One region of the Bacillus sp. HSf4 genome, then DNA from elsewhere that is predicted to be linked to it. Evidence: riboswitches for the same ligand, from Rfam matches in the RefSeq annotation. Region 1 holds a riboswitch; each other region holds the start of a gene.
What was found. Region 1 has a riboswitch for S-adenosylmethionine ahead of P3X63_RS06480 (bifunctional homocysteine S-methyltransferase/methylenetetrahydrofolate reductase). Riboswitches for the same ligand answer to the same signal wherever they lie in the genome.
Positions count from the first base shown of each region.

Region 2: another riboswitch for S-adenosylmethionine. It lies ahead of P3X63_RS08910 (YezD family protein); the one in region 1 lies ahead of P3X63_RS06480 (bifunctional homocysteine S-methyltransferase/methylenetetrahydrofolate reductase).
Region 3: another riboswitch for S-adenosylmethionine. It lies ahead of P3X63_RS21660 (5-methyltetrahydropteroyltriglutamate--homocysteine S-methyltransferase); the one in region 1 lies ahead of P3X63_RS06480 (bifunctional homocysteine S-methyltransferase/methylenetetrahydrofolate reductase).

Region 1 covers NZ_CP120679.1:1,278,437-1,281,710, forward strand. Annotated here, with positions in the region: gene P3X63_RS06480 (bifunctional homocysteine S-methyltransferase/methylenetetrahydrofolate reductase) at 1-1,549, opposite strand, end outside; SAM riboswitch class I at 1,624-1,735, opposite strand; gene P3X63_RS06485 (YajQ family cyclic di-GMP-binding protein) at 1,814-2,305, opposite strand; gene P3X63_RS06490 (CvfB family protein) at 2,463-3,274, shown strand, end outside.
Region 2 covers NZ_CP120679.1:1,742,908-1,746,181, forward strand. Annotated here, with positions in the region: gene pyrF (orotidine-5'-phosphate decarboxylase) at 1-523, shown strand, start outside; gene pyrE (orotate phosphoribosyltransferase) at 520-1,152, shown strand; SAM riboswitch class I at 1,312-1,417, shown strand; gene P3X63_RS08910 (YezD family protein) at 1,525-1,638, shown strand; gene P3X63_RS08915 (phosphoadenylyl-sulfate reductase) at 1,724-2,425, shown strand; gene P3X63_RS08920 (sulfate permease) at 2,437-3,274, shown strand, end outside.
Region 3 covers NZ_CP120679.1:4,199,115-4,202,388, forward strand. Annotated here, with positions in the region: gene P3X63_RS21655 (BglG family transcription antiterminator) at 1-406, opposite strand, end outside; SAM riboswitch class I at 987-1,096, shown strand; gene P3X63_RS21660 (5-methyltetrahydropteroyltriglutamate--homocysteine S-methyltransferase) at 1,141-2,301, shown strand; gene P3X63_RS21665 (glycosyltransferase family 39 protein) at 2,442-3,274, shown strand, end outside.

The sequences.
Region 1 (3,274 bases):
TGTAGATCGGTGTCTCAAGATGCTTTGTCTCCTCATGAATCTTGATGAGCTGTTCCTCCGAGTAGACCGGCTGGGAAATAAAATAGTCGGCGCCGCAGTCGATTTTCTTCTCGATCCGTTTGACCGCTTTATCAATGTGTCTGACGTTCGGATTGAAGGCGGCGGCGACAGAAAAGTTCGTTTTTTTGCCGAGCGGTTTCCCGGAATAGGACAAACCTTCATTGAACTGCTTGATCAGGCCGATCAAATCAAATGACGTCAAGTCATAGACGGAGGTGGCGCCCGGGAAGTCGCCGATTTTCGACGGATCGCCGGTGATCGCCAGCACATCGGACAGCCCGAGGGTGTCAAGGCCCATTAAATGAGACTGCAGGCCGATCAGGTTGCGGTCTCTGCAGGTGATATGGACAAGTGACCTCATATCGAGCCGCTGCTTTAACAGCGCCCCGCAGGCGACATTGCTGATCCGCGGAGTCGCAAGCGAGTTGTCCGCCAAGGTCAGGGCATCGATTCCCGCCGCCTTTAATTCCTCTGCTGCGCGGAGAAACTTTTCAAAGTTTAATTGTTTAGGAGGGTCCAGTTCAACGATGATCGATCGTTTTTCTTTTGCCAGTTCGTCCAGTGCGGGCTCTGTTCTTTCTTGTTGAACGGCCGCTTGCGCTTGCTTTTTGATTTTGACATGTTTTTCGGTGACGGGCGGAAGGTCTTTGACCGCTTCAGCCATCGCTCTGATGTGGTGCGGCGTCGTACCGCAGCATCCGCCGATGATTCGTGCGCCCTGGTTGCGAAATTCCTTCGCACTGTCTCTGAAATATTGGTCATCAGTTTCATAGACGAGGCGACCTTCAACAAGGGATGGAAGGCTGCTGTTTGGATAGACGGAAAGGTAGGCGTTTTCCAAAAGCGGCACTTCTTCGAGCGCTTTGATCATATGATGGGGACCGAGGCGGCAGTTGATGCCGACCACGTCGGCTCCGAGATCAGCCAAAAGCTTTAAGCTGTCGCTGAGCGGTGTTCCGTCTTGAAGAACACCTTCCTCATGCATGGAGACATTCAGAACAATCGGCAGGTCTGTTTCCTTTCTGGCAATCTTCAACACTTCGCGCGCTTCTTCCAAATCATAATAGGTTTCCAGAAGAAGCCCGTCAGGCTCCTCATTTAATAGAAGGTAAAGCTGTTCGCGAAAGCTCCGTTTAATGTCATCGAGTGAATACGTGTTTTTATTAAACGTCCGGATTCCGCCGAGCGTTCCGAAAACATACGCGGAACCGGCGGCAGAACGGGCGATGCGGACGGCTTTTTCGTTGATTTGCTTCGTTTCGTCTTCAAGGCCGTATCTGGACAGCTTGATGAAGTTTGCACCGTACGTGTTCGTTTGAATAATGTCGGCGCCTGCTTGGACGTATGCTTCATGGACGCGTTTAACTTCATCGGGCTTTGATATATTCAATTCTTCAAAACAGCGGTCGATTCCGTAAGAATAAAGGAGCGTCCCCATGGCACCGTCGGCGATTAAAATGTTGTGTTTTATATCATCCAAAAAACCCATTGTTTTCCCCCTTGAACATGTTGATAAATAAAAAAGTCTTCTGATAAGAAGACTTTTAAGCGACAATGTCGGTCTTCTTATCTTCCAAGCAGACTGCTTGCTGGATTTAGCACCTTGGTCATGAATATTCATTCACCGGTTGCTGAGGCTTCATCGGGCCAGTCCCTCTGCCTCTCTTGATAAGAACAGCTATTCAATTGTGTGATGAATACTTTAACTCAATTTACCGAAAATCGGGGGAATAATCAACAGTAAATTGAGAATTTATCGAAAATTTATAAATTGAACATCAATCGGAAGGTCTGCTTCTTTGACTAAGCCGATGATTTGCTGGAGATCGTCTTTGTTTTTTCCGGTTACCCGGATTTGATCATCCTGAATTTGGGATTTGACTTTCAGCCCAGATTTTTTGATCAGATTGTTGATTTTCTTTGCGTTGTCTTTATCGATCCCCTGAACCAGTTTGCCCCGCTGTCTGACGGTTCCGCCTGAAGCGTTCTCAAGCTTTGCGTATTCGATGTTCTTTGTCGGGACATTCCGCTTGATCAGCTTGCCGACGAGGACATCTTTCAGCTGGTCCATTTTAAACTCGTCGTCTGAGACAAGGACAAGCTCGTCTCCTTCAAGCGTAATGCTGCTTTTTGAACCTTTGAAATCATAGCGTGTGCCGATTTCTTTCAGAGCGGTTTGAATTGCGTTTTGAACTTCAGGGAGTTCAACCTTTGAGACGATGTCAAATGAGCTTTCTTTTGCCATGTGAAAACCTCCATCCATTTTACTTATGAGTCAATTATAGTAGAATAAGGTGAAACTTCCAATATGGTACGGTTTTGCCTGGCCGTTATCTGGCAATAATTTGAACATTGGAGGAATACATCAATAGAACAGGTGCATGAAGAAAGGAAGAATCAATATGAGACCGGGACAGCAATTAACTTTGCAAATAGATCACAAAGCCGACTACGGGTACTTTTTGACGGACGGAGATGAATCGATTCTCCTCCATCACAGCGAGGTCACCGCGGATATAGAAGATCTGGAAGAAGTCGACGTTTTTGTGTATGTCGATCATGAGGGGCGCTTGGCGGCTACGATGAGAAAACCGATCATCAGCGCTGATCACTACGATTGGGTGGAAGTCGTGGATGCCGTCAGCGACATGGGGGTGTTCGTCGATGTCGGGCTCACAAAGGATGCGCTTGTCGCCACCGAACATCTTCCGCCTTATGAATCTGTCTGGCCTCAAAAAGGGGACAGGCTGTACTGCATGCTGAAGATCACAAGCCACGGCAGAATGTTTGCCAAACCTGCTCCGGAAGACAAGATGAGCGAGCTTTTTCACAAAGCTTCGGACGATTTAATGAACAAGGAGATGACAGGAACAGTATACCGTTTGATCGCATCAGGCTCTTTTTTGATTTCCGATGAAGGCATAAGAGGCTTTATCCATTCATCTGAAAGAAAAGAAGAGCCGAGGCTTGGAGAGAGGCTGACAGCAAGGGTGATCAAAGTAAAAGAAGACGGTACGGTCAATTTGTCGCTCCTGCCGAGAAAGCAGGACGCCATGTCTGTTGACGCCGAACAGATCCTCACTTATATGAGGACGAGAAACGGTGCGATGCCTTTTTGGGATAAAAGCGACCCGGAAGATATCAAAGAGCGGTTTAACATGAGCAAGGCGGCGTTTAAAAGAGCGCTCGGCCACCTGATGAAGCAGGGGAAAAT
Region 2 (3,274 bases), 460 kb from region 1:
CCCGACAACGGTATATAAAGCGATGAAAAGGCTGGCGGGATTCGGCGTTAACCTTGTCAATGTGCACGCCGCCGGCGGAAAGCAGATGATGGAAGCTGCGGTGGAAGGCCTTGAAGCCGGAACCCCTGCCGGAGAAAAACGGCCGTCATTAATCGCGGTGACCCAGCTGACCAGCACGTCCCAAGACATACTGACAAGCGAACTCTTGATCGAAGCGCCGCTTGAGGAGGCTGTGCTTCACTACAGCAGATTGGCTGCACAAAGCGGGCTCGACGGGGTCGTCTGCTCCGTACATGAAGCTGAGCGCATTTATCAGGCTGCAGCTCCTGATTTTCTGACCGTCACACCGGGAATCCGCCTGGCAGATGACAATACCAATGACCAAGTCAGAGTAGCGACGCCGGAATACGCAAGGGAAAAAGGCGTTTCGGCGATCGTTGTCGGCCGGTCGATCACAAAGGCGCCGGATCCGGTCGCAGCCTATCAGAAAATAGCGTTTCAATGGGAGGGAATCAAGGCATGAAAACAGAGATAGCCAACCATCTATTAAAAATCAAAGCGGTTTTCCTGAGGCCGAATGAGCCGTTCACATGGGCAAGCGGCATCCTGTCGCCGATCTATTGCGACAACCGATTGACACTTTCATACCCCGAAGTGCGCGACACCATCGCTTCCGGCCTTGCCGAATTGATACAAGACAAATTTCCCGAAGCGGAAATGATCGCCGGAACGGCGACAGCGGGTATTCCGCATGCTGCGCTGGCCGCTGACAGGCTGCAGCTGCCGATGTGCTATGTCAGAAGCAAGCCGAAGGCGCACGGAAAAGGAAATCAAATCGAAGGGGCCGTAAGTAATGGCCAAAAAGTCGTTGTGATCGAAGATTTGATTTCAACAGGAGGAAGTGTGCTTGAAGCCGCCGCCGCGCTGAAAGAAGCCGGATGTGAGGTGCTCGGCGTCGCCGCGATCTTCACATACGGCCTCGACAAAGCCGCCGCCGCTTTTGGTGAGGCAGGTATCGCCTATTATACACTCACCGATTATGACACCTTGACGGAAGCTGCGCTTGCCGAAGGTATGATCAAAGAAGCGGATGCCGTCAAGCTGAAAGAATGGAAAGTCAATCCTGAATCAACATCCTGGATGGAAATGTGACCGATGCCGTGTCCCCTGAAATGGGGAACGGTTTTTTTGTTTCTTTTTTCAGATTCAGAAATAGGAAAAACGTATCATTTTTTATTTTTATTAATCCTATCAAAAAAGTCGGGTTGACTTTTATTCGAATTGTGCTAAAATTTTAAAATAACAAAAGCAAACTTATCAAGAGCGGTGGAGGGACTGGTCCGATGAAACCCGGCAACCTGCGTGCAGACGTAAGGTGCTACTTCCAGCAAAATGCCCTCATTTTGAGAGATAAGGAATATGAGAAGTTCCTCATCTTTCTTTCAAATTTGGAAGAAAGATTTTAATTTTTACGGGGCAGAGGAGGAGCTAGGAGTGAAAACAGATGAGCAGCTCGAAAAAGCGATCATCAAAATGAAAGACATGCTGAAGGACATGAATTACGGATCGATCACATTCGTTGTTCAAGACGGCAAGGTCATTCAAATTGAAAAAAATGAAAAAATAAGATTGAAATAGCTGACTAGACAAACTAGAGGCGGTTTTCACAGTTTTTTTCTGCTGGAAGCCGTTTTTTTGTTGGCGAAAAAAGGGGGAACCGACAATTTTTACTTACAGTACATGGGAAGAACCGACCATCTCTTTTCAAGAAGATGATTCATATAAAGGAGCACTGTCCGTCCTGAAATGGGCGTACGGCCATTACGGAGATCAGCTCGTATATGCATGCAGCTTCGGAATTGAGGGAATTGTCCTGATCGATTTGATTTACAAGGTGAAAAAAGACGCTGTCATCGTCTTCCTTGATACAGGCCTTCATTTTAAAGAAACGTATGAAACGATAGACGCTGTCAAAGAACGATATCCCGGCCTCCAGATTGTGATGAAAAAACCGGAGCTTACCGTCGCACAGCAAGCTGAACAATACGGGGATGAACTTTGGAAGACCGCCCCGAATTCCTGCTGTGAAATGCGGAAGATCATTCCTCTCCGCGAGGTGCTTTCCGGCTATCCGGCATGGCTGTCTGGCCTTCGCCGCGAACAATCCGAAGGACGCAGAAAGACGAACTTCTTAAACAAAGACGAGAAATTCAAGTCCATCAAAGTATGTCCGCTCATCCATTGGACGTGGAAGGATATTTGGAGATATGTCACAAAACACGATCTGCCGTATAATCCGCTTCACGACCAAGGCTATCCGAGCATAGGCTGTGCGCCGTGCACCTCTCCTGCCTTTACGATGGACGATCTCCGCTCCGGACGATGGAACGGCTTAAACAAAACCGAATGCGGACTGCACGAGTAAGGAGATGAGTTATGGAACTTGCCGCCATTTTATTTAGCATGTTTTTTGCGATGAACATTGGAGCAAGCGGGGCCGCCGCTTCAATGGGCATCGCCTACGGATCGGAAGCGGTCAAAAAGAAGCTTCACGCGCTTTTGATCTGTGCGGCCGGCGTTCTCTCAGGTGCCGTCATCGGCGGCGGAAACGTCGTGAAGACGATCAGCTCGGGTATTATTCCCGAACAGGTGATCACGCTGGAAATCGTCTGCATTATCATCGGATCAGCCGCTTTGTCGCTCTTTATCGCAAACGTTCTCGGCATTCCGCTTTCGACAAGTGAGGTGACAGTCGGATCTGTCGTCGGCGTCGGTGTCGCCTATCAAATTTTATATGTCAAATCTTTGCTTGTCATCGTCATGTTTTGGGTTATCGTTCCAATCGCCGCTTTTACTTTTACATTTGCCATGGCAAAGATCATGAAAAAAGCGATAAAGCGTCCCGCTTCAGGGAACAAAGCGAAAATTTTGGCGGTCCTTCTGCTCATCAGCGGATTTTTTGAGGCCTTCTCAGCGGGAATGAACAATGTCGCAAACGCTGTCGGCCCTCTGGTGGCGGCGCATGTTTTGACAGTTGGCGAAGGAACGCTGTACGGCGGGCTGTTCGTCGCACTGGGCGCCCTATTATTGGGCCGGCGCGTACTTGAAACAAACGGCAAAAAGATCACCAGATTCTCAAAAGGAGAGGGGATCCTTCTGTCAAGCACCGGAGCCGGGCTTGTGATGATCAGCTCAATTTTCGGTCTTCCGGTTCCGCTCGCGCAGGTGACATCATCTTCTATAATAGGAATGGGAATGGCAAAAAACGGCGGCA
Region 3 (3,274 bases), 1.5 Mb from region 1:
TTCGCAAAGATTCCTTGACGGCCTTCATATCATGGAGCATCGTATTTTTGCTGACCGCTGCAAAGTCAGCCAGCTCTTTTAAAGAATCACGGGCCGGATTTGTGGAGAGTTTAATGACGATCAGGCCCGTTCTCAGTTCCGGCGGAATGTAGTCCAGTTCAACAAATGTTGCCTTTTTCAGCATGATATAAAGGTATTCCCGCGTTTTGTCAGAGATCAAAATGCGGCCGTCTTCTCGGGTAATTTGAATCAAATCCAGCTTCTGCTTGCCAATGTAGTCATTCAGCTGTCTAATATGGCTGCAAATTGCACTTTTATTTTGGCTGATCTCTTTTTCGATCCAATCGACCGTAGAAGAACGATTCATCACTAAATGCTGAACAACGTCTTTTAATTTATTTTTCATCTAATCCCCCCTTCTATCCCGAGACCTTAGTTCTATTATATTTTTAAAGCGACCGGAAATATGGTAGTTGAACACAATTTAGAAAACGCTTTCAAATATCGATTGTGATCATCTTTTTCTGTTTCCGGGATATGATAAATATCTGAAGAAATACCGCCTGAAGGCAGTTTGTCGAAAACCCATTGATCCGGTGTTTTTCCCACAATCTATAAATCAAAGATGTTTAAAATGGACCATTTGATTCATACGTATTTTGCAAACCTGGAATTGAAAGATAACACACTTCAATATGAAGCCTTTGATGCATCACCTTGTTGAACGTTCTCACAACTGCTTTTCAGAAAAAATCACACCTTGAGTCGATTTAATATCATTCAAGGCCATAGACATTTATACGATGCTGTCCAATCCGAAGACATCAAGCAAACCTCGAATGGAACGAATGGCTGCAGAGGAAAATGAAAAATATCAAACGGTATGGAAAAATACCTAAACAGAGAGATTTTTGCCAAATACCATTGACATTTTCATAAAAAGTATTAATATTAAAATTATTATAAAAATCGCATAAAAAAGGTTTTCCTTATCAAGAGTGGTGGAGGGACTGGCCCTGTGAAACCCGGCAACCGCTGTCTATGACAGAATGGTGCTAAATCCTTAAGAGCGTATTCGCGTTCTTGAAGATAAGGAGGAGATTGTCTATCAAGCTCTTCCTTATCAGGAAGAGCTTTTTTATGTTACCAAAACAGAAAGAGGGATCAATCATGACAAATCCAGCAGCTGAACTGTCACAAACGCCAAATCAAAAAAAGGGGCCGTACCGGGCTGATCAAGTGGGCAGCCTTTTGCGGTCAGAACCTGTGAAAAGAGCGCGCCTTCAAAAAGCGTCCGGTGAAATCACCACTGAACAATTGCGCGAAGTCGAGAACGAAGAGATCAAGCGCATCGTTGAAAAACAAAAAGAGATTGGGCTTCAAGCCGTGACAGACGGCGAATTCCGCCGCTCATGGTGGCACTTCGACTTTCTGGAGGGCCTTGACGGTGTAGAGGGTTATACAGCGGACAAGGGAATTCAATTTCACAATGTAGTAACAAAACCGCGCGGCATAAAAGTGACCGGCAAAGTCGATTTTACGAATCATCCAATGCTTGACGATTATCGTTTTCTTCATCGTATTGCCGGAGACCATACGGCGAAAATGACAATTCCGAGCCCGAATATGCTGTTTTTCAGAGGAAAGCTTGATGAAAGCCCGTACGCGGATCTGGATGAGTTCCATCATGATGTGGCCCAAGCTTACAAAAAAGCGATCGACGCGTTTTATGATGCAGGCTGCCGCTATCTGCAGCTTGACGACACAGCTTGGTCCGTATTTTTCTCTGAAAAGGGACACGAACAAATCAAAGCGTTCGGACGCCAGCCTGATGAACTGCGTGAATCCTTCGCCAAAACGATCAATGAAGCGCTTGACGGACGCCCTGATGATTTGACCGTCACCATGCATATTTGCCGCGGAAACTTCCGTTCGACATATGTGGCCTCAGGCGGCTACGACGCGGCCGCGGAAACGATTTTCGACGGACTGAACCTTGACGGACTCTTCCTGGAATTTGACGATGAACGCTCCGGCGGGTTTGAACCGCTTCGTTACGTCAAACGGAAAGATTTACAGATCGTCCTCGGCTTAATTACTTCTAAGTTTGGAGAGCTTGAAGACCCTGCAGCCGTCAAGCGCCGTATTGAAGAAGCTTCCCGCTATGTTGATCTGAGCCAGCTCTGCCTGAGTCCGCAGTGCGGCTTCGCTTCAACGGAAGAGGGAAACCTTTTAACGGAAGAACAGCAGTGGGAAAAACTGCGCCATGTAATTGACATTGCAGAAGATGTGTGGAAATAAAAACACGCGTTTGAGACATACCGTAATCGGTATGTCTCTTTTTTTTGCCCGCGTTTTTACAATTTAAAAATCCTTCTTGATTTGTTCATAGTTTGATCATATTTGGCTTCTATAATGCATGTAAGTGAGGTGACCGAATAATGGAAAAGAAAAGGAAAATTGATATCTTTCTTGTATTGATTCTCGCATTATCTGCATGTTTAAACCTTTACGGCATCTGGAATAACGACACAGACAACGCCTACTATACGGCGGCCGTTGAGAGTATGACCCAAAGCTTTCATAATTTCTTTTACGCATCTTTTGACCCGGCAGGCTTTGTAACGGTTGATAAACCGCCTGTCGCATTATGGATTCAAACACTGTTCGCTCTCGTATTCGGCGTGCACGGCTGGAGCGTCGTTCTGCCCGAAGCGATTGCTGAAGTGATCTCTGTATCACTCTTGTACTTTATTGTAAAACCGACCTTCGGAAAAACGGCGGCAAGAATAGCGGCTCTCGTGATGGCATGTACACCGATTGCCGTTGCCGTCAGCCATACAAACAACGTTGACAGCATTCTCGTCCTTTGTTTGATGATCGCAACATGGATGTTGTTTAAAGCCGTCCGCAAAGGAAAAATCGGATGGCTGCTCGGAGCCTTCTGTATGGTCGGCGTCGGCTTTAACGTCAAAATGCTGCAAGCTTATATGGTATTGCCTGCATTCATGCTATTTTACCTGATGGCAGCAAAGACGACGATTCGCAAAAAAATCGTTTCCCTTATCACAGCAGTTATCGTTCTGGCAGGTGTTTCCGTTTCCTGGGCGGTCATCGTCGACAGCCAGCCGGAAAGTTCGCGGCCTTATATCGGAAGCAGCCAAACCAACTCGGTACTGGAGCTCGCTTTTGGCTACAACGGAATCCAGCGTCTTACCGGACAAAACGGTTCAGGCGGAGGAGCTGCTTCTGATCAAGAGCAAAAGAACCAGCA